Regions from separate parts of the Paenarthrobacter sp. AT5 genome, predicted to be linked through region 3. Evidence: riboswitches for the same ligand, from Rfam matches in the RefSeq annotation. Region 3 holds a riboswitch; each other region holds the start of a gene.

Region 1 (9,911 bases), 460 kb from region 3:
GCGGACGGAAGTAGAGCGTCGCGGTGTGGTGGCCGCCGTCGTCGCCCCTGCCTTCTGCCACCGGCTCAAGGATGAGGACGGCATCCGGCTCGTGGTCCAGGCCGAGGCCGGTGAGGTGGGCGAAGCCCGAATGCGGGCGGAAGCGGTAGTCGCAGTCGTTGGAGCGGACCTTCAACGGACCGGCCGGGATAACAAGCCGTTCGCCTTTGAACTTCTCGGAAATGGCACGACGGCGGCGGGCGGCGTGGTCCGCGACGGCGTCACGCGCAGGGGTCACCTGCGGGGCCGGCGCCCAATTGCTGGCCATGAACGCCTTGAAGGCATCGGACGTGGGCCGCTGCGAGCGGTTGTTGACGCGCTCTTGCAGTGGCTGGGACTCAGCGGAGTCCATGTGCTGGGAGTTTTTGGCATCATTCACCGTTACATCGTCCCACCAGTTCCAAGAGGAGGCCAACGGCTGCGCCATGGCGCGGCCAACGCCTGTTCCGTGATGCGGCCACCGCCTGTTCCGTGATGCGGCCACCGCCTGTTCCGTGGGGAGGCCCACGGCGCAACACGCTGAACAAGCCGCCATCCCATAGGCTGGGAAAGTGAGGATTGACCTGCATACGCACTCGAATGTTTCCGACGGAACCGAAACGCCGGCCGAGGTGATCCGTTCCGCTGCCAAGGCCGGATTGGACGCCGTGGCGCTGACGGATCACGACTCCACCGACGGTTGGGACCAGGCGGCGGAAGCGGCAGTGCAGCAGGGCCTCGCGTTCGTCCCCGGCATGGAAATCTCGTGCCGCACGGACAAAGGCATCAGCGTTCACCTGCTCAGCTATCTCCACGACCCCACCCACCCCGGCCTGTTGGAGGAGATCAATAAGTCCAGGGATGCCAGGCTCACCCGCGCCGAGCGCATGGTCACCCTGCTCTCCGAGGACTACCCCTTGACCTGGGACGACGTCATCCACCATGTAGCTCCGGGCGCAACGGTGGGTCGGCCGCATATCGCCGATGCCCTCGTGGCCGCCGGGGTGGTAGCCGACCGGTCAGAGGCCTTCAACAGCATCCTCACCTCGCATTCGCGCTATTTCATCCAGCACTACGCACCTGACCCGGCACTCGCCGTCGGGCTTGTCAGGGCCGCGGGCGGCGTGCCCGTGTTCGCCCATCCCGTTGCGTCGTCGCGTGGCCGCATCGTGGGGGACAAGACGTACCGGGAGATGATCGACGCCGGGCTGTTGGGCCTGGAAATCGATCACCGCGACAATCCGGAAGAAGGACGGAAGTTCCTCCGCGACCTTGCAGCCGAACATGGCCTCCTGATCACCGGGTCATCCGACTACCACGGCACCGGCAAACCCAACCTGCTGGGCGAGAACCTCACTGATCCTGCTGTCCTGGAAAGAATCGAGGAGCTGGGCACGGGAAGCACTGTGGTCCGCTGATGGACCTGCAGTTGCTGGCGTCCGTGATCGTCACCTTGTTCGTCATCATGGACCCGCCCGGAACCGTGCCGATCTTCATGTCCCTGACGGCACAGATGAGCGCCAAGGACAGGAACCGTTCAGCCCTCCAGGCGCTGCTGGTGGCCACCGGCGTCATCGTCGTGTTTGCGATCTTCGGCCAGTCCATCCTCAACTACATGCACATTTCCCTGGCTGCGCTGCAGGGAGCGGGAGGACTCCTGCTGGTGCTGATCGCCCTGCAGTTGCTGACCGGCAGCACCAGCGGGGAAGAGAACGCCGCCAAGTACAAGAACGTGGCGTTTGTGCCGTTGGGGACGCCGTTGATGGCCGGCCCCGGCGCCATCGTGGCAGTCATGGTGTTCGTGCAGCAGTCCACTGAGCTGTCCGAATACCTGGCTGTGGGCGCGGGGATTGCTGCCGTGCTCGTTTCGCTCTACCTCGCCATGCGCTTCGCCGGAGTCGTTCAACGCGTGCTGGGCGAGAACGGCGTGGAACTCGTGACGAGGATTGCCGGTCTGCTGCTGTCAGCTATTGCCGTGCAGATGATCGCCGGCGCTGTGCAGGCTTTCGTTAAGGGCGCCGCCTGACCCGTCAAGGGAGCCGCCTGATCCGTCAGGGGAAGCAGGAGGGCCGTGGAAGACCGCTTTGGTCCCCAGCCGCTTGCGCATGACCTCGATCGCCTGTTCGTTCTGATCCACGCACACGAACTTCCTACCGAGTTTGCCGGCAACAGCGCCGAGCGTTCCGGAGCCGGCGAAGAAGTCCAGGCACCAGTCACCCTTGCGGCTTGAAGCTGTCACTACCCTGCGGATGAGCCCCTCGGGTTTCTGCGTGGGGTAGCCGGTTTTCTCGCGGCCCGTGGGGGAGACGATGGTGTGCCACCAGACGTCGGTCGGCAACTTGCCGCGCTCGCGTTTTGCGGGCGTCACCAGCCCCGGCGCCATGTACGGCTCCCGGTCCACTTCCTCGTTGTCGAAGTGGTACTTGGCCGGGTTCTTCACGTACACAAGTATGTTGTCGTGTTTGGTGGGCCAGCGGTTTTTGGCCCTCGCGCCGTAGTCGTAGGCCCATATGATCTCGTTGAGGAAGCACTCGCGGCCAAAAATGGCGTCGAGCATGACCTTGGCGTAGTGCACCTCGCGGTAGTCCAGGTGCAGGTACAGTGTGCCGTCATCGGCCAGGAGCCGCCACGCTTCCACCAGCTTTGGTTCCAAGAAGGACCAGTAGTCGCTGAAGGCGTCGTCGTAGCTGTGCAGGGCGCCCTTGATGGTGTCATAGGAACGGCCTTTGAAGCCCACCCGGTCACCGTCACCGTCCGCGTTGCGGACCATGCGCGTTTCCTGGCGCCGCTGGACCCGCCCGGTGTTGAACGGGGGATCCACGTAGATGAGTGTGAAGGCGCCGTCCGGCAGCGTGGGAAGGAACGATGCGTTGTCCGCATGTACCACCAAGTTGCTGCCGTCCGGCGCCCAAACAGTTTCAGCCATCGCCGTCCGGTTAGGCCTCGGTGGTGGCAGGCGTGGTGCCTGCGGCCTCGCCGGAAACTACCTCGCCGTTGCGACGACGGGTGCGGGTGCGGCGGGTACGCGCCGGCTTCTCCGATGCACCCTCGGCGGACTCGCGGGGAGCAGCGGTCGCGGTGCCCTCTGCATCGGAGGTACGACGGCGGCGCGTGCGGTTGCGTCCGCCCTCGCCCTTGGAGCCGGCGGAGTCTGCGGACTTTCCGTCACGGGTGCGGCCACCATCGCGACCGGATCCGCCCTGGCGGCCTCCGCTGCGCGAGCGGGAGTTCTTCTTGCCCGTCTCGCCCAGGTCCTCCAGGACCTCGGCGTCCACGCCTGCCAACATCCGCTTGTTGCGGGGCAACCGCCCCTTGGTGCCCTCGGGGATGTCGAGGTCGGTGTAGAGGTGCGGGGAGGAGGAATAGGTTTCAACCGGTTCGGGGACGTTGAGTCCCAGTGCCTTGTTGATCAGCGCCCAGCGGGGTACGTCGTCCCAGTCCACGAACGTCACGGCCGTACCCTTGTTTCCGGCACGGCCGGTGCGGCCTACGCGGTGCAGGTAGATTTTCTCGTCTTCGACGCACTGGTAGTTGATGACGTGGGTGACGTCCTCGACGTCGATGCCGCGGGCGGCAACGTCGGTTGCGACGAGCACGTCCACCTTGTTGTTGCGGAAGGCACGCAGCGCCTGTTCGCGGGCTCCCTGGCCCAGGTCACCGTGGATGGCCGCTGCTGCGAAGCCGCGGTCCACGAGTTCCTCGGACACCTTCGCGGCGGTGCGCTTGGTTTTGGTGAAGATGATGGTGCGGCCACGGTCCTTGGCCTGCAGGATCCGGGCAACGACTTCAGTCTTGTCCATGCTGTGGGCACGGTAGATGAGCTGGCGGATATCGCGCTTGGTCAGGCCCTCGTCATTGGGGTCCGCAGCGCGGATGTGCGTGGGCTGGGTCATGTACCGGCGGGCCATGGCGATGACCGGGCCGGGCATGGTGGCCGAGAAGAGCAGCGTCTGGCGGACCGGGGGAGTGCCGGCGATGAGGGTCTCGACGTCCGGCAGGAAGCCGAGGTCGAGCATCTCGTCGGCCTCATCGAGGACTACCATCTTGACGTTCTTGAGGCTTAGGTGGCGCTGCTTGTACAGGTCGATCAGGCGTCCGGGGGTGCCCACCACGATCTCCACGCCCTTCTGGAGGGCATCGATCTGCGGTTCGTAGGCACGTCCGCCGTAGATGGTGGCAATGCGGGCGTTGCGCTTGCGCGAAGCCGTCTGGAGGTCGTTGGCCACCTGGACTGCAAGCTCGCGGGTCGGGACGATGATCAGCGCCTGGGGTGCACCCTGGACGGCAAGTTTGGCGTATCCGGCGTCGTCGCGGCCTTCGATCCGCTGGAGTACCGGAATGCCGAAGCCCAGGGTCTTGCCCGTTCCGGTCTTCGCTTGGCCGATGATGTCATGGCCGCCCAGGGCCACGGGAAGCGTCATGGCCTGGATCGGGAACGGGTGCGTAATTCCGGCGTCGGCGAGGGACTCGACGATGTCCGCGCGGACGTCGAAGTCGGCGAAGGACTTCTCTTCGATCTCGTGGGGGGTCTCGTCCGAGGTGATCGTTTCCTCGGGTTCGATGGTCTCGGTTCCGGTGGAGTCCGTCAGGACTTCATGGGTGTGCAATTCACTCACAGGGAGTTTCCTTATTCATTTGGGCAGGCGCTGCATGCTCAACGGCGGCAAAGCTGTACCGGAGCACGAACTGGCGCAAGCATTTCCAGTGGAAGCCGATCGCGGGCTATCTAAGTACTGGCACTGGGGACCAGCGGGCACATCTCAAGATCGCGTAGGGGCGGGCTTGTTGAGTTCAAAAATTAACTGAATCAACGACCGGGCATCCATTACTACTGTCCCAGTCTATCCTGTGCCGGACAAAAACCCCGTTGCGGCCGAAATCCCTGAGGCCCATAGCGGCCCGACACCGCGGATTCCCTGGCCCACTAGGTGTCATTCGGCCAGTTCGAACCTGATCACCCGGCCGGTGATGTCGGCCTTCACCAGGCGCACGCGCACCTGGGTTCCGGACACCAGCTCACCATCGCATCGGGCAGTGACGGCAGGTCCGGCGATCTGCACGGTGCCGTAGGGGCCATTGCCGTTGCCGTTCCCGTTGGACGGCTTGGACCCGGAAATCACCACGGCGTCGAATACCTGACCTACGTGGTTTGCCGCGAGCGCGGCTTCCACGGTGTCCAGGGCCATTCGCTCCAAGCGGCCTGCCAATGAGTCGGAAGCAGCCATGATCCCGGGCAGGTCAGGCAGCGCTTCCCGTGCCCACACGGGGATCTCCCGGCCGTTGCTGAGGGCTTCGCAGATCACCAGGACAAAGCGGTCAATGAGCCTGCGGAGTGGAGCAGTGGTGTGCGCGTACGGGGCCCCGATGGCGGACTGGACAACGTTCTCCGGTACCTCACCGTCGAACGGGGTGTAGCCGGCGCCCCGGAACAGCATGCCGGCGGAGTGGAGGATGGCCAATTGCTTCGGATCCGAACCATCGAGGGTCCGGAGGTACTCGCCGTAGCTGATGTCGCCGTCCCACGGTTTTCCGAGGGCCTGGGTTTGGCGCTTGAAGTGCAGTAAGGAGCGCTCATCAGGGGCCGGCATGGTCCGCAGGATGCCCACCTTGCCGTCGAGCATCAATTGGGCCGCAGCCATTCCGGTCATCAGGGACATCTGGGCGTTCCAGTCCTCGATCGGCAGCGAGGGAGCAGCCACGATCCGGTAGTCGCCGTCGGTGACCTGGACGATCTCCTGTTCTGGCATGTTCAGGCTCGCCCCGCCGCGTTTGCGCTCGAGTTCGACCCGCTTCAGGCCCACTTCCTTCAGGAGCATGAGGACCTCGGGGGCGGTTCCCGCATCGATCTGCTTCTGTGCACCCTTGTAGCTGAGCTTTGCACGGCTGCGAACGGTGGCCCGCTCCACGGACATGGAGACCACTTCCGCGTTGTGGTCGAGGTCGAAGTCCCACACGAAGGCGCTGCATTCCTGCTCTGCCAGGAGGCTCCCGGCTTGCTCGCTGATGACCTCCGGATGCAGCGGGACCCTTCCGTCCGGTGCGTAGAACGTTTGCCCGCGCCGCCGCGTTTCGGCGTCCAAGGCTCCGCCGGGGGCCACGAAGGACGGCACGTCGGCAATTGCGTACAGGACCTTGTAACCGGCATCGTTCCGCTGAATGAACAGCGCTTGGTCCAGGTCGGTGGAAGTCGCGGGGTCTATGGTCACGAACGGCACGTCCAGCAGGCTGCGGGGCGGCAACTGCAGGTTTTGAACCGCCTGGCGCGCTTCATGCTCGGCGTCGGCAGGGTAGTCGCCGGGTAGTTCCAGCTCGCTCCTCAAGGCAGCCAGGGAGGCAGCGAGCCGGTCGGAAGAATCGTCGACGTTGGGCGCTATCCGGTGATGTGACACGAAAGTCAGACTAGCCCGAAAACGGCGGATAGTCTTGGACCATGGGCACGTCCACTCCTGGCGGGATTCCCGCGGACGTTCTCCCGGCAGAGCTGCTGGGAGCCATGGCCTATGGCGAATTGTCAGCGTTCGGGCGGTTGTCCGCGGACTCCCGCTTTGCCCCTACCCTCCGGGACCGGGCCACCTTTGCCAAGATCGCGGTCGGTGCGTTCGGCAACTATGCGTTGATCAGCGGCAGGCTTACCGAGATGGGGCGGGACCCCGAAGACGCCATGCTTCGCTTCCAGCCGTCGTTCGATCACTTCCATGAGCGCACCCCGCCAGGGGACTGGTACGAGTCTGTTCTGAAGGCGTACATCATCGACACGGTGTCCTCGGACTTCTACAGGACGGTGTCCGGCTTCCTGGACGCCGGGACACAGCAATTCGTCCGGAAAGTCGCTTCTGCGGACCAAGCCACCGAGGCGTTGCGCATCCTCCTCATGCGGGCCCTGAGGGACGATCCCAGGTTGGCTTCGCGCCTTGCCCTCTGGGGCCGAAGGCTGGTGGGTGAGGCCCTCACCCAGGTGCAACGGGTGGCGTTGGAGCACCCGGACCTGCGTGCCGTACTTCATGACGGACAGGCCAAGGCGGAGGTACGCCGGTTGACGGCGGAACTCGCCGATCACCACGGCCGCCGGATGACGGGCCTCGGACTGGCTGCCTAGGCGTCCAGGGCTTCGAGCAGCGCCTTGGCCGCCGCCGTAGGGTCTTCTGCTTCGGTGATGGCGCGGACTACGACGATGCGGCTGGCTCCTGCCGCAACCACCTGCTCCACATTCGAAAGATCGATCCCGCCAATGGCAAACCAGGGAAGGGCGGATCCTGCGCGTTCCACAGCTTCGGTGGCATATGTGACCAAGCCCAGGCCCACTGGCGTCCGGCCCGGTTTGGTGGGTGTGGCCCAGAGGGGACCGACGCAGAAGTAGTCCAGTCCTTCGCTGCCCGACGAAGCCGCAATGGCCGCGTCCACCTGATCAGGCCCATGCGTGGAAAGACCTATGGCAGCGGTGTCCCCGAGCAGCTGCCGGGCCACGGGCAGCGGGAGGTCCTTTTGGCCCACGTGGAACACGGGAGTCCCGGAAACACGGGCGATATCAGCCCGGTCGTTGACCGCCCACAGCTTGGAATGCCGGGCGGCAGCTTTGTTCAGGACCTCGAGCAACTCCAGTTCCTCGGCGGCCTCAAGGGTCTTGTCTCGGAGCTGGATGATGTCCACGCCGCCTTCGAACGCGGCGTCCACAAAGTCTTCGAAATCGCCTTGCCGCCGGCGGGCATCGGTGCACAGGTAGAGGCGGGCGTCGGTGAGGAGATCAGGCTGGGTCATGGAAACCAGAGTAGTTCCTCTAAACTGGGCACGTACTGCGGGAGCCGTGACAGCGTCATATGACCGTCCGGCTGAGAGGGCTTCAGAGCCGACCGCTTGACCTGATCCGGCTAATACCGGCGTAGGGAAGGAAACCAATGGCAGAAGCCATCCAAGCAGACGTTGCCGTCATCGGCGCAGGCGTAGTCGGCCTGGGCATAGCCCACCGGATCCGGGCCACAGGCCGTTCCGTGGCCCTCATCGATCCGAACCCCGTCAGTGGAGCATCCTTTGCAGCGGCCGGGATGCTGGCCCCCGTGAGCGAACTCCACTACCAGGAAGAAGATCTCCTGGAACTGATGCTCGAATCGTCCAGGTTGTGGCCAACGTTCGTGTCCGGATTGTCCGGTACCGGCGTCACCACCGGCTACAGCACGACGTCGACGCTCGCGGTGGGTGCCGATGCCGCCGATCGACGGGCGCTCGCCGATCTGCGCTCCGTGCAACAGGCGGCGGGGCTCACAGTGGAGCCGTTGATGCTGCGGGACGCGCGGCAGCGCGAGCCGCTGCTCAGCCCCGGAATTTCATGCGCTTTCGATATCCCGGCCGACCACCAAGTGGACCCCCGCCGGCTGGCGGAGTGCATACTCGCCGGATTGGCCGCGCACACCCCGTCGGATGCCACATGGGTCCCGGGCGCGAGCAGCGGGTTCCAGCTGGCAGCGGAAGCCCGGCGGCTGCTGTGGGAGGGTGACCGCGTTGTGGGCGCTGAACTCTCCACCGGCCAAGTGGTAGCGGCAAGGGAAACGGTGCTGGCCAATGGCTTGGCGGCTGCGGCGACCGGCGGACTTCCTGAGGACCTGCACCTGCCGCTCAGGCCGGTTTACGGAGACATCCTCAGGCTCCGGGTACCGGAGGACCTGCGCCCGTTGCTGACCTCCACGGTCCGCGGAATGGTGCGGGGAGTGCCGGTGTACATCGTGCCCCGCGAGGACGGGACCGTGGTGATCGGGGCAACCCAACGCGAGGACGGGCTCTCGACGGGATCGAATGCGGTGTCTGCCGGCGGCGTGTACCAGCTGCTTCGGGACGCCCAGGTCCTGGTCCCCGCAGTCGGTGAGCTGGAGCTCATCGAAGTGACAGCCCGTGCACGGCCGGGCACCCCTGACAACGCTCCGCTCCTGGGGCGGGTGGGCGCGGCGGACGGCGCCGTCCGGGGCCTGATCATAGCCACGGGTTTCTTCCGCCACGGCGTACTCCTGACCCCCATAGCCGCACAGATCGTGGCCGGCTTGCTCGACGGTTCCGCGGATGACCGGTGGGTCCGGTTCCGTCCGGATCGTTTTTCTCCGCAAGGCGCCCTCGCCGGGCGCGGCATTCCAACACCATCCATCGCTTCCACCAAGGAAACAGCATGAACATCACACTCAATGGGGCCCGGCACACCGTGGCCGATGGCGCATCCGTCAGCACCCTGGTCACGTCCGTTACCGGACGCGCCCTCGACCCGAGCGGACAGGCGGCCGACGGCGGCAAGCTGGGTGTTGCCGTCGCGCGCAATGCGGAGGTGGTCCCGCGTAGCCAGTGGGCAGCAACGAACCTCGCCGACGGCGATGAACTCGAACTCGTTACCGCAGTCCAGGGAGGCTGAGCATGACCATCCTCAACACCGAAACGACTACTGACACGCTGGAAATCGACGGTGTCGCCTTCAGTTCGCGGCTCATCATGGGCACCGGTGGCGCCCCGAGCCTGGACGGTTTGGGGGCGGCCCTGGTTGCTTCCGGTACGGAGCTCACCACGGTGGCCATGCGACGGTACTCGCCGGCCGAGACGGGCTCGCTGTTCCAGTTGCTGGTGGACAACAACATCCGGGTGCTGCCCAACACGGCAGGTTGTTTCACTGCCAAGGACGCTGTCCTTACCGCGGAGCTGGCCCGCGAGGCGCTGGAGACCGATTGGGTGAAGCTGGAAGTCATCGCGGACGAACACACGCTGTTGCCGGACGCGGTTGAACTCGTCGACGCCACTGAACAACTGGTCAATCGGGGTTTCAAAGTCTTCGCATACACCAACGACGACCCCGTGTTGGCACTGCGACTGGAAAACCTCGGCGCCACTGCGGTCATGCCCCTCGGAGCACCGATCGGGACCGGTCT
Region 2 (9,911 bases), 1.3 Mb from region 3:
TCCCTGGACCCCGCTGGGAGTTTTCCTCGTTCACCACATCCTGTTCTCCACCTTTCCCAACAAGCTGTTCCGCGCCCACGTCGCCCGTACCCTTGGCGCCAAGGCAGTGGACCTGTTCAGCATCGAGGCACCGGTATGGTCGGGCAGCAACGCGTGGGCTGCACATGGATCCGTCACTGAAAGCGGGCTTCCGCTGGTGGCCGGCGACCCCCATCGCCTCATGGAACTGCCCGGCGTGTACCAGCAGGTGCGCCTGGCTTGCCCGGAGTTCGACGCCGTCGGGTTCGCTTTCCCTGGTATCCCCGGGCTGCCGCATTTTGCGCACACAGGTCACACCGCCTGGGCCATCACCAATGCCATGGCCGACTACCAGGATCTCTTTGAAGAACACCTCCGCCGGCTCCCCGGCCGTGGGGCCTCCGCCGAGCGGGTGCTCGCGCGGGGCCCCAAGGGTTGGGAGGTCGTTGAGGCCGGCGTCGAAACCATCACCGTGCGGGGCGGCGAGCCGGTCCGCGTGGAAGTCCTCCAGACGCCCCGCGGTCCCGTTATTTCACAAACGCCCGACGGCGGCGCGCTGAGTTTGCGCTTCCCCGCGTCGGTTGAAGGGCGGCTGGGTTTCGAATCCCTCCTTCCGCTGTTGCGGAGCCGGAGCGTGGCAGATGTGGAGGCTGCATTCGATTCATGGGTGGAACCCGTCAACAGTGTCATAACAGCAGACGTCCATGGCTCCGTACGACAATTCGTGGCCGGCCTGGTTCCGCAACGCAATCCTGCAAACCGTCGCTTGCCTGTTCCGGGCTTCTCTTCCCGTCACGGATGGGACAAGCAGTACGTGGCTCTTCCCCGCACCGAGGTCCGCCGTTTCGCCGTCAGCGCCAACGATCGCGCAGCTGGCGGTGGAGACTCCGTAGCCTTGGAGTTCGCTCCGGAACACCGGGCGCGGAAGATCCGCGAGCTCTTGGAGGCCGCCTCGGAACCCTTGACGGCGGAGCACATGCGGGCCATTCACTCGGACACGTACCTGGGGCCGTGGCCACACTTCCGGAAACTCTTGGCGGCCCTCGATGCAGATGATCTTTCCCCGGAGGCGTCGTCCCTCCATGCCAGGCTTCTCGAATGGGACGGTCGGATGGACGCCGGGAGCCATCTGGCGGCGTGCTTCGCAGCGTGGCGGGGTGCCCTCGTCCAAAGGATGGTCAGGCATCCTGCCTTATCTGCCCTTGCCGGGCCGACGGGATTTTCGCCCTTGTTCGGACCGTGGCTCTCCATAGGTTCCCGGGTGGGTTTCGCGCTCGAAACCCTGACGGTCCGCGCCGGCGAACTGGGGATATCGGTGCCTGTTGAGGCTGCTGCGGCCCTTGCGGATGCGGCGCAGGATAGGGCCTTGGAGGATTCAAGCAAGAACCGCGGCACGTGGGGTGACCGGCATCAGCTTCTGGCGGTCCATGTGCTACCCGGAGACCTCACCGGTTCGGCACCAACACGTGCGCTCAGCGGGGACACCGGATGCGTCCTCTGCACGGAGAGCCTTCCCGGTGTTGACGACCGCAGCTTCCGGGGACCTGTCGCCCGTTATGTCTGGGACCTTGCCGAGCGAAGCAACAGCCGCTGGGTGGTCCCTTTCGGCGCCTCCGGCAGACCGGACAGCCCCCATTTTGCCGACCAACTCCCCCTCTGGGCCGAGGGTGAACTCATTCCCGTGATCACGGATTGGGGCCGTCTTCGCAACGAAACGCGCTGACAGCTGCTTCCGGCACGCACGCCACACACAAACCAAATGGAGAATGAATGACCACCTCAACAGAGGACTTTGCCGTCCGCCAGACCATCTACGCAGAAGAACTCCCGGGCTGGGGTTCGTTGCGGATTGTCCCGCTCATTCCTTCGGAAGACATCGAATTGGTCCACCAGTGGGTCTCGCAGCCAAGGGCAAGGTTCTGGGGCATGACCGAAAAATCACGCGAGGAAGTCCAGGGAATCTACGAGTTCCTGGACTCCCTGGACACGCACCATGCCTTCCTGGTGATCCTGGACGGGGAGCCGCTGGCTTTGTTCCAGACGTACGAGCCGCTGCACGATCCCGTGGGTGAGGCCTACCCTGCGCGCGAGGAGGACATCGGCATGCACCTGCTGCTCGCTCCCGCGACGCGGCCGATTCCGCACTTCACCCCGCGGCTTGCGACGTCCCTCATCAAGTACATGTTCTCGGTGCCCGGAAAGGACCGGATCATAGTGGAGCCCGATGCCAGGAACGCCAAGGCGCTTCGACGGCTGGAGGCGACCTGCTTCGAGCTGGGTCCGATCATCCAGCTCGAAGAAAAGGAAGCCCAGCTCGGCTTCCTCACGCGGGCCGGCTTCGAACAAATCCAAGCGGAGCAATCCACTCGCTGAACCCCTAGCGCCAGACGAAGCTCCACGTGCCTGCGCCCAAGGCGGCCAACACAGCCGCGGCGGCAATCAGCACCCCTCCCAGCAAGACCCAAACGTCCAGCATTGAATAGGTGGACTCCCGGGCCCACGTGCGCTGCGCTCCTCCGAAGCCCCGGGCCTCCATGGTCACAGCCAGCCGCGACGCCCGCCGGACAGCTTGGACCAGCAGCCCGAAGCTCTGACCAAGGGTCGCTTTGAGCCGCTGCACCGGGTTTCCCTGCGATCCCACGCCGCGGGCGCGCCGGGCCATGCCAATGGTTTGCCATTCCTCCGCCATCAGCCCCACAAGCCGCATCGCAGCCAACGATCCCAACACGAACCGGTGCGGGAGGCGGGCCTTCTGAGCCAGCGCGTCGGCAAGGTCGGTGGGGTCCGTGCAGGTCATCAGGAGGATCGCGGGGAGGGCGATCGCCAAGCCGCGGAGCATGAAACCCAGCCCCAACTCAAGGGAACCTTCGCTGATGGACCACAGTCCGACGTCGAGCAGTACGGCCCCGCTGTCCGCAGCGACAATCGCCGTGCTCCACCCGCCAATTGCGGCTGCGATGATGAGCGGCCACGCCCGCACCCACAAGAGCCGCAAGGTCAGCCCGGCCAGCGGGAACAGTGCGAGTTCGGCGGCAAGGGCGATCGATGCCGATACCCAGTCGATGGACAAGGCCAGGACCATCGAAATCAGGAAGACGGCGACGAACTTCGCCAGGGGGTTGGCCTTGGTCAGCACCGCGTTGTTTCCGGTGAGGCTTAGCGCATCCCTCATGCGGCACCCGCTTCCTGCCTGGCAGCTTCTGTGGCCGGGTCCAGCCGCAACTCCATGCCGCCCAGCACTGCGCTGAATTCCTCGTCGTGGGTGACGGACACAACGGCCGTGCCCTGGTCCAGCAACTCGGACAGGAACGACGCGAGTTCCGCCCAGGTGTTGGCATCCTGCCCGAAGGTAGGCTCATCAAGCACCAGGACCTGTGGGTGGGCGGCCAGGACGGTCGCGACGGAAAGCCGCCGCTTCTCGCCGCCGGACAGCGTGTAGGGATTCGCGTCCACCAAGTGCGTCAAACGGAGCCTCTCCAGGAGTTCGTCCACCCGCTCCTCACCCCTGCCGAGGTGCCGGGGCCCAAACATCAACTCATCCATCACTTTGCCCGTGACGAACTGATGCTCAGGCTCCTGGAACACCGTCCCGATCCGGGAAATCAGTTGATCCGCCTTCCATTTGAAGGGATCGATTCCGGCGCCCTCGGAAAGCTCGACGGCGGCAGAGACCTTTCCTGCCACCGGCGCCAGAAGGCCGGCCATCGTGAGCGCAAAGGTGGACTTCCCTGCGCCGTTGGGGCCAGTGATGGTCAACGCCCGTCCTGCCCGAACCTGGGCAGACACACCGGCTTGGACCGGGATGGGCGGGATGCTCTTGAAACCCCTCCGCCGCGGCTTTTCACGGGAAACGGCCACGTGTTCTGCTGCGAGGAGCAACTCCGCCGGCCCCTCAGCGGTGGTCCTGGTGCGGGTACGGGGCACATATCCCGGGACCCAGACTCCGGCTGTGATGAGCATGCTCCGGGCTTCGGCGAGCACCTGATCGGGAGGGCCGTCCAACAGCACTCCGCCACCGGCCGCGCCCGGTTGGAGGACCACTATGCGGTCAACCAGGTCCTTCCATACGGACACCCGGTGTTCCACCACAACCAGCGTGGCACCGGTCTTTTCAAGGCAGCGGCGAACTGCGTCCCGGACTTCCAGCACGCCTGCCGGGTCCAGGTTCGCCGTTGGTTCATCGAGCAGGATCAGCCCCGGCCGCATCGCCAGAATCCCGGCCAGCGCCAGGCGCTGCTTCTGTCCGCCGGAAAGAGCCGCCGTCGGATGGTCCAACGCGAGGCCGTCGCCGGCAGCGGTACGCAACCCGACGTCGTCGAGCGCTTCATGGACCCGGGCCCAAATGTCGTCCCGGGGCACGGCAAGGTTCTCAGCTCCAAAAGCGACGTCGTCGCCCACGCGCGACAGGACTACTTGCGTTTCCGGGTCCTGCTGCATGAGCCCGGCCCGGCCCCGCTGTTCGCGAGGTGCCGCACCGTCGATGAGGAGGGAACCGGTCTCGTCCGCGTCGTCTTCCTCATCACCCAGCACCCCGGCCAGGGCGTGCAGGAACGTCGATTTTCCGGCGCCGGACGGCCCCAGCAGCAGAACCCGTTCCCCGGGTTCGATCTGCAGGTCCAGCCCCTGGATGGCTGCTACCGTCCGGCCGGAATGCCGCCAGCCCCAGCCGTTGGCGGAGATGGCGGCGGGCCGTACCTGTGCCGGTCCCATCAGTTGAAGACTGACTCTGACGCGGCTTTCCGGGAAGCGAAGGAACTCAAGACGCCCGTGGACGCGAGCCCGCGGGTGGCCACCCAGGACAGTGCCCCGGCGATGATTGCACCCGAAACGGTGGTGAAGGCGATGTAGGCCAGCTTGTCGACGGCTTCGTAGGCGATGTTCCAGCCCCACGGCATGAAGGAATCGTTAAGGCCGCAGAACAGTCCTGCCCCGGCACCCGCGAGGAGGGCCACCGGGAGGTTGAACTTCTTGTAGCGGAAAGCAGCGAAGATCAGTTCCGCTCCGAGGCCCTGCAGGATGCCGGAGATCAGGACCGTGGTGCCGTACTGGGACCCCATGATGAGCTCACCCGTTGCTGCGACCGCTTCGCAGAACAGCGCTGCTCCCGGTTTGCGGATGATGAGCATGCCCAGTACGGCCGGGATCATCCACCCACCGGCGATCAGGCCGGTGAGGGGCGGATAAGCAGCATTCATGGGAACGGATACGAGTGCGGCGCCCTGGGACCAGGCCCAGAAGATCACTCCGCCTGCGATGGCAATCAGCGCCGCCACCACAATGTCTACAACGCGCCAGCTGTTGCCGGCCTTCTTCACGCTTGACGTGGTCATTCTTAGCCTCCTGAGGTTACAGGAGGGGAAAGTGCTCCCCGGTATTCCCGGTGGCCTGCTGCCATCCGGTTCCGGACACTCTGAGAAGCTCGACTCCCTTGCGCCGGTACTAACCGGATCAGGTTCGAGGGTCTGCGGCTGTCCGCACTCTCAGCGCCCTCGCGTCTCCTGCATGCCTGCAGGTTCGACGGCGGCGCTCCCCTGTCGTTATCAATCTGCCCTTGTGGGCGTGCCCAGTTTACACCGGAAGGGGTGCGCCGGGTTATGGGCCCGGTCATAAACCTTTTGCTGTTTCACGGGCGCACAGCCGCGACCCGCTGTGCCGCACACCTGAGAGAATGGGGCCAGCAGATTCAGCACACCGGATTCACAGCAGCAAGAGGGGCGCCCATCCCATGACAGAACAGCCAGCCAAGGACACCCCCGTGGCCGAACCCCGCCTTGCCGCCAGCGTGATCCTGCTTCGGGATGCGTCGGCGGGACTGGAAGCCTTTGTCCAGCACAGGGTCTCTTCCATGGACTTTGCCGCCGGCATGGTGGTGTTCCCCGGCGGTCGCGTCGATGCCTCGGACGCGGAGGGCTGGGACTACTCCTCCGAACTGCTGGAAAGGCATGCGGCCGACTGGGCGATGAGCTCGATCGCGGCCTCCGACCCGCATGCGCAAGCAGGCACGGTGCTGGCGGCTGCCATCCGTGAAGTGTTCGAGGAAGCAGGGCTGACCCTCGACGCCTCCCAGCTCCGCCCCTGGGCCAACTGGGTGACGCCCACGGACATGCCCAAGCGCTTCGACACCTACTTCTACGTGGCCAGGCCCGCCCCCGGAGCCGAGCCGCAGCACCAAACCACGGAGGCCTGGCAGTCACTCTGGATGCCGGTGGAAGGCATCCTGGCGGCCGAGGCAGAGGGCAAGCTTCAGCTCATGCCCCCAACGTACTTCCTGCTCAAGGAGATCTCGGAGTTCCACAGTGTGGAGGCCGTGTGGCAGGCCGAGCATCAGGTGCGGCCCGTCCTGTCACCTCCGGGCTCCATGGCTGCGTTCCTGAAGGAACGCGGGAACAAGCAGTAAAACGCGGCCCCCACCGCCGTGACGCTAGGCTGAGGTCATGAACTTCTTCTTCAAGCTTCTGGGTGCCGGTGTGAGCCTCGGCGCGGGTTTCCTTGGCACCAAATTGGTGAACAAGGGTTGGGAAAAGGCCACAGGCCACAAGCCGCCCACAGGCCACGACGACGTCGAGACGAGCCTCCGCTCAGCCCTGACCTTCGCGTTGGTATCGGCTTTCGTCAGCACGCTCATCCAGGTGCTCACCAGCCGCGGAACCCAGCGTGCCATTGCCCGGTTCGCGAAGTCCCAGGACATCATCTAGGAGCTTCCGGTTTCCTGGCACGCGTTCCTGAAACGCAGGAACGCGTGTCAGTTCTCCTTCTGGCTTTCGGCTGCCCGCTGGACCACTGCTTCCAGTTCATCCTTGGTCAGCAGTTCCCGGTGTCCGTGCTTGGTGCGGTACGCGGAGCGGCCCACCATGTGCGCGGAGACTGGAGCGGTGAGCAGTTGGAAGATCCAGGCCACCAGCAGGACCGGCCACACCCACCACGTCCTCATCTGCAGGCCTATGGCAGCCAGCATCAGGAACAAACCCAGGACCTGGGGCTTGGTGGCGGCGTGCATGCGGCTCATCAGGTCGGGAAAACGCAGCAAGCCAATAGCAGCACCCAGGGACATCAGCGCGCCCACCACCAGAAAGACGGCGGTCACGCCATCAATGACTGCGTCCATGCCCGTTGCATCAGGACTCATTGCTTTGACCCCTTCTGTCGGCCACGAAGCGGGCAACCGTTACGGATCCGATGAATCCAATAACGGCCAGGGCAACCAGCAGCATGAGGTTGTTCAAGTGGCGGTTCACGGCCATGTCGATAGCCAGCGCCGCGCCCAGGATGGCCAGCAGTACGTCCGATGCCAGCACGCGGTCCAGGAGCGACGGGCCGATGGCGATCCGGATGATGGCCCCGGCAGCAGCCAGGCTCAGGATTGCCGCCGTTAGCACCAGTACAAGTTCTTTCACAGCGCTGCCCCTTTCACACCTGGGTGCTGCTCGGCCTGCAGCGCGTCCAGTTCTTCACGTGTTCCCATGATCCGGATCAGCCCGGCTTCGATGTCCTGGACCTCCCGGCGGATCTTCTGGATGTCCTCTTCGGTTTTCATGTTCAGGGCGTGCAGGTACAGGGTGGACGTGGAGCGGTCCACTTCCACCACCAGCGAGCCCGGAATCAGCGAAATGACGTGGCCGGTGGCCGTCACCATGAGGTCGGAATGGCTCCGCAACGGAACAGCGACGATGGCACTGCGCACGCTGGGCCCTTTGACCACGGCCAAGTAGAGGACCAGGAAGCTCGCTGCCGCCACTTTGCCGAGGAACATGAGGGCGAAGCGGAATGCCCGGAGCACGTTGAACCGCCCGCTGAGTTCCACGGGCGGAAGGTAGAACAGCTTGGCCACAATGATCGCGATCAACGCGCCGAACAGCAGATTGCCCGGGCTGAAGTCCCGCCAGAGGGCACCCCACACGATGACCAGCCAGACCAGCAGCGGCAATTCGGTCCGGAAGGATATGGGTTTACGGCTCATTTGGCATCACCCGGCTGCGCCTGCGCGGGCACGGGAGCGGTGTCACCCAGCACGGAGTGGATGTACGCACCCCGGTCCAGCATGATTTCCGCAGAGCCGCCGGCGAGGTTGAAGAGCGGTCCGGCGAAGACTGTCAGTGCCACTCCGAAGACCACCAGCGCTGCGGTGGAACCCACCATGCTTCGCGGGAGGACTCCGACGCTGCCGGGAGACTGAAGGACGGGGTCCGGGAAGTCAGCGTCCTCGGGCTTGCGCCAGAAGGCCCTGTTCCAGACGCGGGCAATCGCCAGCAGCGTCAAGAGGCTTGTGACAACCCCGCCCACTACAAGCGTTATGGCCAGCGGTGTTCCCAGATCCACACCGGCCTGCAGAAGGCCGAGTTTGCCCAGGAACCCTGAGAAGGGCGGAATGCCTGCAAGGTTCATGGCCGGTAAAAAGAACAGCACGGCCAGCAGCGGGGAGAGTTTGGCCAGTCCGCCCAACCTGTCGATCGACGACGATCCGCCGCGACGTTCAATGAGGCCCGTTACCAGGAACAGGCTTGTCTGCACCGTGATGTGGTGGGCCACGTAGAAGACTGCCGCTCCCAGCCCCGTCACGGACGACACCGCCAAGCCGAACACCATGTACCCGATGTGGCTGACCAAGGTGAAGGAGAGCAGACGTTTGATGTCGCTCTGTGCCAGGGCACCGAGGATGCCCACCACCATCGTCAGCAGGGCCACCACCATAAGCGGGGTGTTGAGCGTGTCCCCCGGGAAGAGGAGCGTCTCCGTCCGGACCATGGCGTACACGCCCACTTTGGTCAGCAAGCCTGCGAAGACTGCCGTGACCGGTGCCGGGGCCGTCGGGTAGGAGTCCGGCAGCCAGAAGGACAGCGGGAAGACGGCTGCTTTGATCCCGAAGGCTACCAGGAGCATCACGTGCAGGAGGTTCTGGGTCCCCTGATCCAGCTCGGCCAGTTTGATGGCCAGGTCCGCCATGGTGATGGTGCCGGTGGCGCCGTAAATCATGGCGATGGCGATCAGGAACAGGACCGAGGAGACAACCGAGACCACCACGTAGGTGACGCCGGCGCGGATGCGTGGTCCGGTACCTCCCAGGGTCATCAGTACGTAGCTCGCGGTCAGGAGGATCTCGAAGCCCACGTAGAGGTTGAAGAGATCACCGGTGAGGAAGGCATTGGACACGCCGGCCACGAGGATCAAGTAGGTGGGGTGGAAGATCGAGACGGGAGCTTCCTGGTCGCCGTCGGCCATGCCCTGGCCGGTTGCGTAAATCAAAACCGCGAGGCTCACCACCGTGGAGACCACCAGCATGAGTGAGGAGAACTGGTCCACCACCAGGACCACGCCCCACGGAGGCAGCCAACCGCCCAGCGTGACGGACGTCGTGCCGCCGTTCCACACGGAGAAGAGGAGGAAGGATTCCAGAATCAGTGTGAGGCTCAGGATCCCGATGCTGACGGCACGCTGCGCCGCAGTGTGCCGGATCAAGACGAACGCCAGCGCAGCGCCCAGGATGGGGAGAAGGACAGCAAGCGGTGACAGGTTAGCGAGATTCACGCGCTGCCTCCTTCCCGGCTCTTTGCCGTTTTGGGGGTTTCGGTTTCTTCCGGATCCAGGCGTTCCTCGGGGGTGGACGGCGTAATGGCGAACTCCGAGGTTTCCAAGGGAACGATTGCATCGTCTTCAGCGTCGTAGCTGGGTGTTTTGGCCACGCGGCGGTCTTCAACGTCATCCTGGATTTCGTCTTGCCGTGCCAGGGCCCAGGTGCGGTAGATGATGCCGAGCATGAAAGCCGTGACGGCGAAGGAGATGACGATCGACGTCAGGATCAAAGCCTGCGGCAGGGGGTCGTTGTAGGCCCCCGGATCTGTCTCTTTGCTGTACAAGGGAGCCAGGCCCGCGTAGCCGCCGGTCGCGAGGATGAGGAT
Region 3 (9,911 bases):
CCCGGCTCACCGTGAAGCGGGGATTGGATGCCGTGGCGATCACCGTCATCAAGTACCTGTGCTCAGGCTTGCTGACCTCTTTGTTCGACTTCTGCCACGGTTGTCCCGTAGGCACGAACACGACTTCGTCCAAAGCGAACTTGGCCGCAACCTCACTGGCAGCCACAAGGTGACCGTGATGGATGGGATCAAACGTTCCACCCATCACGCCCAAGCGGAGCCTGCGCTCCGAATCCCCGCGCGGTGTTGCAGCGATGATGTTAGTGGCCTGCGTGGTGGGTGTGCTTGTTGGGGTGCTGGCGGTGCGGGTCCGCGTGCTCCTCGACGGCCTCGTGGCGGTTACCGAGGTTGGTGTAGGAAAGAGTCACAAACATGAGGACAAGCAGGATGGCGAACATCACGATCCCGAAGACCCACGGCTCGGCCCAGAGCGGAGCGGGCTCGTGGCCGCCTTCAGTTTGGGCGGCAATGGACGTGGCGATCTGCTGAAACAGCATCTTCTCCCCTAGTTGGTTCTCAAGAAATGACGACGGCGGGCGTTCCCGCCGTTCCGGACTTCTGTTCTATGTTACAGCGTTGCTAGCTGCGGACCTGGCCCTCGCCTTGGACGATCCACTTGGTGGTGGTCAGTTCCGTCAGGCCCATGGGTCCGCGGGCATGCAGCTTCTGGGTGGAAATGCCTACCTCGGCACCAAGGCCGAGTTCCCCGCCGTCGGTGAACCGCGTGGACGCGTTGACGATCACTGCAGCAGAATCCACTTCCGCAATGAACTTCTCGGCATTGGCGAGGTTATTGGTGAGGATGGCCTCCGTGTGCCCCGTGGTCCAGGTACGGATGTGCTTGACCGCTTCGTCCAGGGAGTCCACCATGGCAACGGCCAGGTCCAGATCCATGTATTCGGTAGCCCAGTCCTCGTCGTCCGCGGGCACCGTTTCGACGTCGGGGCCCAAGGCAGCAGCAATGCGTTCGTCAACATGAAGCCTGACGCCGGCTGACCGCAGCGCCTTCGCCACGGCAGGGAGCACACTGGCGCCCGAGTGAACCAACAGCGTTTCCACCGTGTTGCAGACGCTGGGCCGCTGGGTCTTGGCGTTCAGCAGGATCTCCACCGCCATCTTTTCCGAGGCGGATTCATCGATGAAAATGTGGACGTTCCCTTCACCCGTCTCAATGACAGCCACGGAGGAGTTGGTCACCACGGTCTGGATAAGGTCACGCCCACCACGCGGGATGAGTACATCCACCTTGCCACGGGCACGCATCAGGACGTTGGCGCCTTCGCGGCCGAACTGGTCCACGGTTTGGACAGCATCCGCCGGAAGCCCTACGGAATCCAGGGCTTCACGCAAGATGCGCACAAGCGCCTCGTTGGTATGGGCAGCGGCCGAGCCACCGCGGAGGATCACGGCGTTGCCGCTCTTGAGGGCCAATCCGGCAATGTCCACGGTGACGTTCGGGCGGGCCTCGTAGATTGCGGCCACAACCCCCATGGGTACGTTCACCTGGCGCAGGCGCAAACCGTTGGGCAGGGTCTGGCCGCGGACCACGTTGCCCACGGGATCAGGGAGGCCTGCGAGGTTCTCCAAAGCCGCAACGAGTCCCTCAATGCGTGCAGGCGTCAGGGTAAGCCGGTCAAGGAGGGCAGCGGAGGTGCCGTTGGCCTTGCCTGCGGCGACGTCTTTGGCGTTGGCCTCCAGGACCTGCTTCTGCTGCTCCAGCAAGGCTGCTCCGATGGCACGGAGCGCGCGGTCCTTCCAGGCCCGGTTGGCTTGGCTCATGCGGCGGGCAGCCTTGCGGGACCGGTCGGCGATCGCGTAGACCGCGCTTTGGACATCTTCGGGCGTAACCGGGACAGCGCCTGCCACGGGGCTTGCCGGCGTCTGGCCGGAAGCACCGGAAACGTCGGAAGTCACAAGGGCATCAGGGGTCAGCGCTTCAGTCATGCTCCAAGTTTAGATGAGCGGGGCGCGCGCACGAGCACCAAGTCATCAACATGAACAACTTCACGGTCATAGCCGCGGCCCAAGGCTTGACCCAGTTCCTGCGTGGTGCGCCCGAGCATGCGGGGAAGCTCCTCGGAGGAATAGTTGACCAGGCCACGGGCGACGACTGTTCCGTCCAGGCCCACCATCTCCACGGGGTCGCCGGCTTCGAATTCGCCTGTGATGTTCGAAATGCCCGCGGGCAGGAGTGACCTGTGCCTGTCGCGCACGGCCTTCACTGCGCCGTCGTCGAGCACCAGGCGTCCCCGGACAGTGGCAAGGTGGGCCAGCCACAAAAGCCGGACCGGCTTGCGGTTGCCGTTCACCGCGAACCAGGTTCCAACGTCCTCGCCCGCGAGGGCGGCTGCGGCGTTGGCGGTGGACGTCACCAAGGCGTGGATTCCGGAGCTTGCGGCGATGGAGGCAGCCTCAACCTTGGTCATCATCCCGCCGGTACCCACTCCGGCTTTGCCGGCCTTGCCGATGGTGATGCCTTCCAGGTCCTGCGCTCCGCGCACCAGGGAAATGCGCTTCGCACCGTGGGCGGGCGGCCCGTCATAGACGGCGTCGACGTCGGACAGGAGCACCAAGGCATCGGCGCGCACCAAGTGGGCCACCAAGGCCGCAAGGCGGTCGTTGTCGCCAAAGCGGATTTCGTGCGTTGCGACGGTGTCGTTCTCATTGACCACCGGAACGACTCCGAGGTTCAGCAGCCTGTTCAGGGCACGGAAAGCATTGGTGTGCTGGGTCCGGCGCATCAGGTCGTCTGCGGTGAGCAGGACTTGGCTGACGGTGACTCCGTGGGCGTTGAACGCCTGCGTGTACCGCGCCATCAACAGCCCCTGCCCAACACTCGCGGCAGCCTGCTGGGTGGCCAGGTCCTTGGGACGCTTGGCCAGGCCCAGGGGCGCCAGCCCCGCCGCGATGGCACCGGAGGAAACCAGGATGATCTCCGCACCGGCATTGCGCTTCCCTGCCAGGGCATTCACCAAAGCGGTAAGCGACTTCTCGGAAATACCGCCCTTGATGCTGGTCAGCGACGAGGAACCCACCTTGACGACGATGCGCTTGGCTTCGGCAAGCTCGCGGCGCTGGTGGAGGCCTGCTTCCGGTGCTTCGAAAGTGCTAGTCGTCATCACCGTTGTCCAGGTTGCTTTCCTTGACGGTTTGGGCACGACGGCGGCTGGCGGATTCCGTCCAGATGCCCGCCTTGCGCTCGGCTTCCAGTTCGGCGCGCGCGGCAGCCTTGGCCTCGCGGCGCTCAAGCTGCTCCTCACGCTTCTGGGCACGGGTGGGACGATCGCCGATGTCTGCGATGCGGATGTCCGTGCCACGCGGAGTGGCAAGGAGTTCGGCACCGGCCATCATGGTGGGTTCCCAGTCGAAGACGACGCCGTCGTCTTCGCCGATCACCACGGTGTCTCCGGGCTTGGCCCCGACCTTGAAAAGTTCGGTTTCCACGCCCAGCTTGGCAAGGCGGTCGGCGAGGTAGCCGATAGCTTCCTCGTTGGTGAAATCAGTCTGCTTGACCCAGCGCACGGGCTTTTCACCCAAAACGCGGAAGAGCGGCTCGAGGTTCTTCTCCTCGCGGCGGATCCGGAAACCGGCCTCGTTGACGGCGCGCGGCCGCAGGACCTGCGGGGCAGCCTTGGGCGGTGCAGCCTTGACGGCGTCACGGGCAGCCTTGACGATCTCGGCCATGGCGAAGCTGAGCGGGCGCAGGCCTTCGCGGCTGGTGGCCGATACTTCGAAGACGCGGTAGCCGCGGGCTTCGAGGTCCGGCCTGACGAATTCGGCCATGTCCTTGCCGTCCGGCAGGTCCACCTTGTTGAGCACCACCAGCTTGGGGCGTTCGTTCAGGGGAACCACTTCCCCGTCCACTCCCGCGTAGCTCATGTCAACGGCGTACTTCTCAAGTTCCGCTTCAATGATAGCGAGGTCGGACAGCGGGTCCCGGTCCGATTCGAGCGTTCCGCAGTCCAGCACGTGCACCAGCGCCGCGCAACGTTCGACGTGGCGGAGGAAGTTGTGGCCAAGGCCGCGGCCCTCGCTGGCGCCTTCGATGAGCCCGGGCACGTCCGCGATGGTGAAACGCACGTCGCCGGCCTCGACCACGCCCAGGTTAGGCACCAACGTGGTGAAGGGGTAGTCGGCAATCTTGGGCCGGGCTGCCGACATCGCGGCAATCAGGCTTGATTTTCCGGCAGAAGGGAAACCGACCAGGGCGATGTCGGCGATGGACTTCAGCTCCAGGACGATGTCGCTGGATTCTCCCTCGATTCCCAGGAGGGCGAACCCCGGAGCGCGGCGCTTTTGCGAGGAGAGTGCTGCGTTGCCCAGTCCCCCGATGCCGCCGGCAGCTGCAACGAACTCGGTGCCTTCTCCGACCAGGTCTGCCAGGACCTTTCCGTCCTTGGTCTTGACTACCGTGCCGTCAGGAACGGGAAGAACCAGTGTTTCCCCGTTCTTGCCGTCACGCCAATCACCCATGCCAGGGCCGCCGTTGGTGGCGTGGCGGTGCGGGGCATGGTGGTAATCAAGGAGCGTGGTGGTCTGGCTTGAGACACGGAGGATGACGTCGCCGCCATTGCCGCCGTTGCCGCCGTCGGGCCCGCCCAGCGGCTTGAACTTCTCGCGCTTGACGGAGACACAGCCATGGCCGCCGGTACCGCCTGATACGTGCAGGACTACCCGGTCTACAAAGCTCGCCACGTGAATCTCCTCTATTGCTGTCAACAGCGCGAACGCCTTGCCCAGTGCGCCTGGCGCCCTGAACGATTGTAATGCGGTTAAAAGAACAGTGGAGCGGACCTGTTGGCCCGCTCCACCGGTTCAGAAAGTGTTGTTACTCTGCGGCAGCAGCAGCAACGATGTTCACCACGCGACGGCCACGGCGAGTACCGAACTCAACCGCACCGGCTTCGAGGGCGAACAGGGTGTCGTCGCCACCGCGACCGACGCCTGCACCGGGGTGGAAGTGGGTGCCACGCTGGCGAACGATGATTTCGCCTGCGGAAACTACCTGGCCACCGAAACGCTTGACGCCGAGGCGCTGTGCGTTGGAGTCACGACCGTTGCGAGTGGAGCTCGCGCCTTTTTTGTGTGCCATGTGAAATGCCTGCCTCTAAATTTCTGGGGAAACTGAAATCTGAACTACGTAACGGACGTTACGCGATGCTCGTGATCTTGATCTTGGTCAGTTCCTGACGGTGACCCTGGCGCTTCTTGTAGCCGGTCTTGTTCTTGAACTTCTGGATGACAATCTTGGGACCGCGGAGGTCTTCCAGGATCTCAGCCGTGACCTTCACCTTGGCCAGGTCCGCAGCAGCGGAGGTGACCTTGTCGCCGTCAACCAGGAGCAAGGCGGGCAGCTCAAGCGTGCTGCCGGCTCCACCGGGGACGCGGTTCAGAGTTACGTAGTCTCCAACGGAAACCTTTTCTTGGCGGCCGCCTGCGCGGACAATCGCGTACACCACTTGGGTACTCACTTCTCTCGACGTTTCTTACTAAATTTGCGTGCGGAACCCCGAACCGGAATCAGGCCTGGTTCACGCTGTGCCTCAACGCCGTGGACTTCAGATCGAAGCCCGCGAGTCATCCCATGAACAATTCCAAGGGGCATAACCCAAGTGTTGGCGTAAGCACCGAAGATCAAGATTACGCTAGTTTGACCTTCAGCTGCAAATGAGGCCGGGTCCGGAAGCCACCACGTGACGCTTGTCACCAGTAGGAACGGACGTTCCCGGCACCGTGCCCATACAGCTTACAGCCTCTACGTGGCCTTGCCGTTGATTTCCCGTCCGACGCGCGGCGTCCGTGTTACGAATGCAGTCTTGGGGCATCAAAGAACGCGGTCTCGTAGCGGCAGGACTGGACGAAGGCTTCCTTCATGGCAGCCCGCTCACGGCCGGATGCCGCAGCTGCTGCGGCATCCGTGAGAGCAATCGCCTTCCGCGTCGCCTCCGCAAAATCCTCGTCCGCATAGGTCCTCAGCCAATCCGCGTAGGGATGGTTCTCCGGGGAACCGGCCTGGACGAAGTCGGCGTGCAGTTGCTGCCCCACTTCCGCATACAGCCAGTAGCAGGGCAGGACCGCAGCAAGCAGGACGCCGTAGCTTCCCGAAGCAGATGACGCCATCAGATGGTCCACGTAGGCCTTGGTGACTGGGCCGCTCTGCGTCGTCGCTTCACGGCCGCTCAGCCAGTTCCGGTGCAATTCGGATTCCACGTCAAGGCACTGTTGGGAACCCCGGGCCCAGAACAGCTGCTCTTCTTCGGTCGGGGCGAGGGCACCTGCCCGGGCAAGCACCCTGGAATACCCGTTGAGGTAAAGGGCGTCCTGGGCCAGGTAGTAGCTGAACTCGGACTCCGGCAACTCCCCGGACCCCAAGTCCCGTATGAAGGCAAGCCCGTGGATGGCTTCCAGCTCCACGGCGGCTTCCTTCCACAGGAGGGTAGCGAAGGCCCCGGGCCGGGATGATTCCCGGAGATGGTGGAAATGGTGGATCGGACCGCTCCCCTGGCCCACTTCAAGATCGTCAGCCCTCATCAGAGCCTCGCGCAACCAGGGCTTGACTTCCCGCAGGGACGCCTCCCAATCTCCTGTTCTTGCCTGGACAGTGGCCAGGGCCGAGGACAACGAGCAGCCGGTGCCGTGGCTGTTCCGTGTCTGAACACGCGGTCCCCCGACTTCGATCACGTCCTGACGCAGCAAACCGCTGGTATTGATAAGCGCATCCGGACACTGCGCCCCCGGCAAGTGGCCTCCCTTGACCAGCACCGTATTGCCGCACTCCCCGGCCAACCGTTTGCCCTGGTCCAGCGCCGCGGGCCAGTCCTGCGCTTCGGGCTCCCCCAGCAGCATGGCCAGTTCCGGAAGGTTGGGTGTAATGAGGTCCGCCATGGGCAGAAGGTCACGCAAGGCTGCCTCGGCTGATTCCCGCAGCAGCCGGTCACCGCTGGTGGCCACCATCACCGGGTCCAGGACCACGACGGCGGGACGTACCTTGGCAAGCCAGGTCCGGACCTCGTTGATGACGGCGGCATCACCGAGCATCCCGATCTTCACGGCGTCGATAACGACGTCGCTGCTGACGGTTTCCAGCTGCCGGCGGAGGAATTCCACCGGCGGCACATGCACACCGCTGACGCCCCGCGTGTTCTGGGCCGTCAGCGCGGTGATGGCGGCCATACCGTAGCCGCCGTGCGCAGCAATGCTTTTAAGGTCCGCTTGGATCCCCGCCCCGCCGGAGGGGTCCGAACCTGCAATGCTCAACACCCTCGGATGTGTACGGATGACCGCTGGCAACGGATAAACAGCAGAAGACGACATTGAAGTCATGGAGACATCCCTTCGCCGGTGCTAACCGGACAGGTTCAACGGGTCTGGATCTCAGCCCGGCCCTATGCCCGGCACCCCGTGTCAGTGTCCTAGCCTAGCCCGGAAGCCCCTCACGCCGGGAACCCCGGCGGCTAACGGCCTGGATATGACCCCAGCGGGCGGATGATGACCCGTTGCACGACGAAGGCCGCACAGCATGCGCTGCGCGGCCTTCGTTCCACCTGTGTCTTCAGTGCCTGTTTACAGCTCCGACGCCGGAACACCCACCCCCAGGATGATCGGCTCCGATGCTGGAGTTGGCTTCTTTGCCGGCTCAGCCGGCGCCTTCGCTTCGTGCGAGGTCCCGCCACCTGTGGCGGCCCGAACGTCGTGGTGCTCAACGTTGGTCTCGTTGGCAGCACCCTGGGCCCTGCTGGCACTGCGGTTCCGCCTGCCGCGCCGGCCCCGGTCGCCGGACCGGGACTCCACGGGTTCAGTACCAGCGGACGTGGCTGGCAAGGCGTCGGCGCTCACGGGTGCGTCAGCAGATTCAACGTTCCCGGGCGCGTCCTTCTCAGACCCGGCAACCTCAGACCCGGGGACAACCTCAGGTGTGCCGCCCAAGTGCGAGAAGGCCTCAGCCAGCAGATCCAGGCTCATGGCGGGCTTCTTGATAGGTTCGTCGTGATGCTCCACGAAGGGCAGAGCCACTTCCTCTCCGCCGAAGCGCAGTACCGGAGCCGGACGGCCCTCCCTGGCCGCAGTTTCTGCCGGGGTGGTGCCCTGCGTCTGCCCGCCCTGCGCAGGGGCCTGGGCGGCATCCCCTTGGGCAGGAGCGGACTGCGCAGGAGCCTTCCGGGCAGGATCCGCTTGAGCGGGACCCGTCTGGCCTGCTTCCGCCTTGCCGGCGGCGCGGGCTGCTTCCTCGGCGCGGTGCACCTCGTCATCGTGCAGGTGTGCAGCGTGCGCAGCAGCGGCGATCGTCGCCAATGCGGCCCGGGTAGCCTCTGCCTTGGCTTTCTGGGCGGGATCCACAGATTCAGCCGGAGCGGGTGCCGTCGGGGCAGCGGCCGGCTGGACCGGCGTCGTAGCTTCCGGTGCCTGGTTGCCGCCCTTGCCGCGGCGGCGCTTACGCTCACTGCGCTGGGACGGCTGCTGGGCTTCGGTGTGGGACCGGTGCTGCTCGGCAGCCACCACGTTGGCGCGGCGGTGTTCCACGGGCTCGTCGTGCGTCACCACGCCGCGGCCGGCACAGTGCTCGCATTGCTCACCGAAGACCTCCAGCAAGCCTGTGCCCATGCGCTTGCGCGTCATCTGGACGAGGCCCAGGGACGTCACCTCCGCCACCTGGTGCTTGGTGCGGTCGCGGCCAAGGCACTCCACCAGCCGGCGCAGCACCAAGTCCCTGTTGGACTCCAGGACCATATCGATGAAGTCGATGACGATGATGCCGCCGATGTCACGGAGGCGGAGCTGGCGAACTACCTCTTCGGCCGCTTCCAGATTGTTCTTGGTGACGGTCTCTTCCAAGTTGCCGCCGCTGCCGGTGAACTTGCCGGTGTTGACGTCCACGACAGTCATGGCCTCGGTACGGTCGATCACCAAAGAGCCGCCGGACGGCAGGAAGACCTTGCGTTCCAGAGCCTTGTGGATTTGTTCGTCAATGCGCCAGGCAGCAAAGATGTCCTGGTCCTTGGTCCACTTTTCCAAGCGACCCACCAGGTCAGGTGCAACGTACGTAACGTAGGCCTCAATGGTGTCCCAGGCTTCGTCGCCGGAAACAATCAGCTTGGAGAAGTCTTCGTTGAAGACGTCCCGAACCACCTTGATGGTGAGGTCCGGTTCGCCGTACAGCAGCTCCGGTGCGAGCACCTTGGTTGAGGACGCCTGGCTCTCGATGCCTTCCCACTGCGCCCGGAGGCGGTTGATGTCGTGGGTCAGTTCCTCTTCCGACGCGCCTTCGGCGGCCGTGCGGACAATCACGCCGGCGTTCTCCGGCAAACGGTCCTTCAGGATCCGCTTGAGGCGGTTCCGTTCGACGTCGGGCAGTTTCCGGGAGATTCCGGTCATGGAACCGCCCGGGACATAGACGAGGTAGCGGCCCGGCAGGGAGATCTGGCTGGTCAGACGCGCACCCTTGTGACCCACGGGGTCCTTGGTGACCTGCACCAGGACGGAGTCTCCGGACTTGAGCGCGTTCTCGATCCGGCGCGGTTGGCCCTCAAGGTTCACCGCGTCCCAGTTCACCTCGCCGGCATAGAGCACCGCATTGCGGCCGCGTCCAATGTCGACGAACGCTGCCTCCATGGACGGCAGGACGTTCTGTACTTTGCCCAGGTAGACGTTTCCGATAAGGGAGTCCTGCTGGGTCTTGGAAACAAAGTGTTCAGCCAGCACGCCGTCTTCCAGGACGCCGATCTGGATTCTGTCATCGCGCTGGCGGACGATCATCTGGCGGTCGACGGACTCACGACGCGCCAGGAACTCGGCCTCGGTGATGACCTGGCGGCGGCGACCGGTTTCGCGCGATTCGCGGCGTCGCTGCTTCTTGGCTTCGAGCCTGGTTGAACCCTTGACGCTCGCCACCCGGTTGGAGGCAGCGGTCTCGG

What was found. Region 3 has a riboswitch for thiamine pyrophosphate ahead of thiD (bifunctional hydroxymethylpyrimidine kinase/phosphomethylpyrimidine kinase). Riboswitches for the same ligand answer to the same signal wherever they lie in the genome.
Region 1: another riboswitch for thiamine pyrophosphate. It lies ahead of thiO (glycine oxidase ThiO); the one in region 3 lies ahead of thiD (bifunctional hydroxymethylpyrimidine kinase/phosphomethylpyrimidine kinase).
Region 2: another riboswitch for thiamine pyrophosphate. It lies ahead of RI444_RS19220 (ECF transporter S component); the one in region 3 lies ahead of thiD (bifunctional hydroxymethylpyrimidine kinase/phosphomethylpyrimidine kinase).

The regions. Positions count from the first base shown of each region.
Region 1 covers NZ_CP136441.1:3,236,509-3,246,419, reverse strand. The annotation lists gene RI444_RS14895 (aminopeptidase P family protein) at 1-418, opposite strand, end outside; gene RI444_RS14890 (PHP domain-containing protein) at 591-1,436, shown strand; gene RI444_RS14885 (MarC family protein) at 1,436-2,044, shown strand; gene RI444_RS14880 (DNA-methyltransferase) at 1,982-2,944, opposite strand; gene RI444_RS14875 (DEAD/DEAH box helicase) at 2,955-4,634, opposite strand; gene RI444_RS14870 (RNB domain-containing ribonuclease) at 4,950-6,407, opposite strand; gene RI444_RS14865 (ferritin-like fold-containing protein) at 6,449-7,114, shown strand; gene thiE (thiamine phosphate synthase) at 7,111-7,773, opposite strand; TPP riboswitch at 7,801-7,918, shown strand; gene thiO (glycine oxidase ThiO) at 7,911-9,170, shown strand; gene thiS (sulfur carrier protein ThiS) at 9,167-9,403, shown strand; gene RI444_RS14845 (thiazole synthase) at 9,406-9,911, shown strand, end outside.
Region 2 covers NZ_CP136441.1:4,125,842-4,135,752, forward strand. The annotation lists gene RI444_RS19200 (penicillin acylase family protein) at 1-1,741, shown strand, start outside; gene RI444_RS19205 (GNAT family N-acetyltransferase) at 1,789-2,391, shown strand; gene RI444_RS19210 (energy-coupling factor transporter transmembrane component T family protein) at 2,396-3,190, opposite strand; gene RI444_RS19215 (ABC transporter ATP-binding protein) at 3,187-4,728, opposite strand; gene RI444_RS19220 (ECF transporter S component) at 4,728-5,348, opposite strand; TPP riboswitch at 5,426-5,561, opposite strand; gene RI444_RS19225 (NUDIX hydrolase) at 5,744-6,415, shown strand; gene RI444_RS19230 (DUF4235 domain-containing protein) at 6,453-6,713, shown strand; gene mnhG (monovalent cation/H(+) antiporter subunit G) at 6,761-7,144, opposite strand; gene RI444_RS19240 (monovalent cation/H+ antiporter complex subunit F) at 7,134-7,412, opposite strand; gene RI444_RS19245 (Na+/H+ antiporter subunit E) at 7,409-7,975, opposite strand; gene RI444_RS19250 (Na+/H+ antiporter subunit D) at 7,972-9,540, opposite strand; gene RI444_RS19255 (Na(+)/H(+) antiporter subunit C) at 9,537-9,911, opposite strand, start outside.
Region 3 covers NZ_CP136441.1:2,776,494-2,786,404, forward strand. The annotation lists gene nadD (nicotinate-nucleotide adenylyltransferase) at 1-205, opposite strand, end outside; gene RI444_RS12770 (hypothetical protein) at 261-497, opposite strand; gene RI444_RS12775 (glutamate-5-semialdehyde dehydrogenase) at 580-1,944, opposite strand; gene proB (glutamate 5-kinase) at 1,941-3,119, opposite strand; gene obgE (GTPase ObgE) at 3,109-4,695, opposite strand; gene rpmA (50S ribosomal protein L27) at 4,829-5,092, opposite strand; gene rplU (50S ribosomal protein L21) at 5,151-5,459, opposite strand; gene thiD (bifunctional hydroxymethylpyrimidine kinase/phosphomethylpyrimidine kinase) at 5,803-7,323, opposite strand; TPP riboswitch at 7,314-7,412, opposite strand; gene RI444_RS12805 (ribonuclease E/G) at 7,564-9,911, opposite strand, start outside.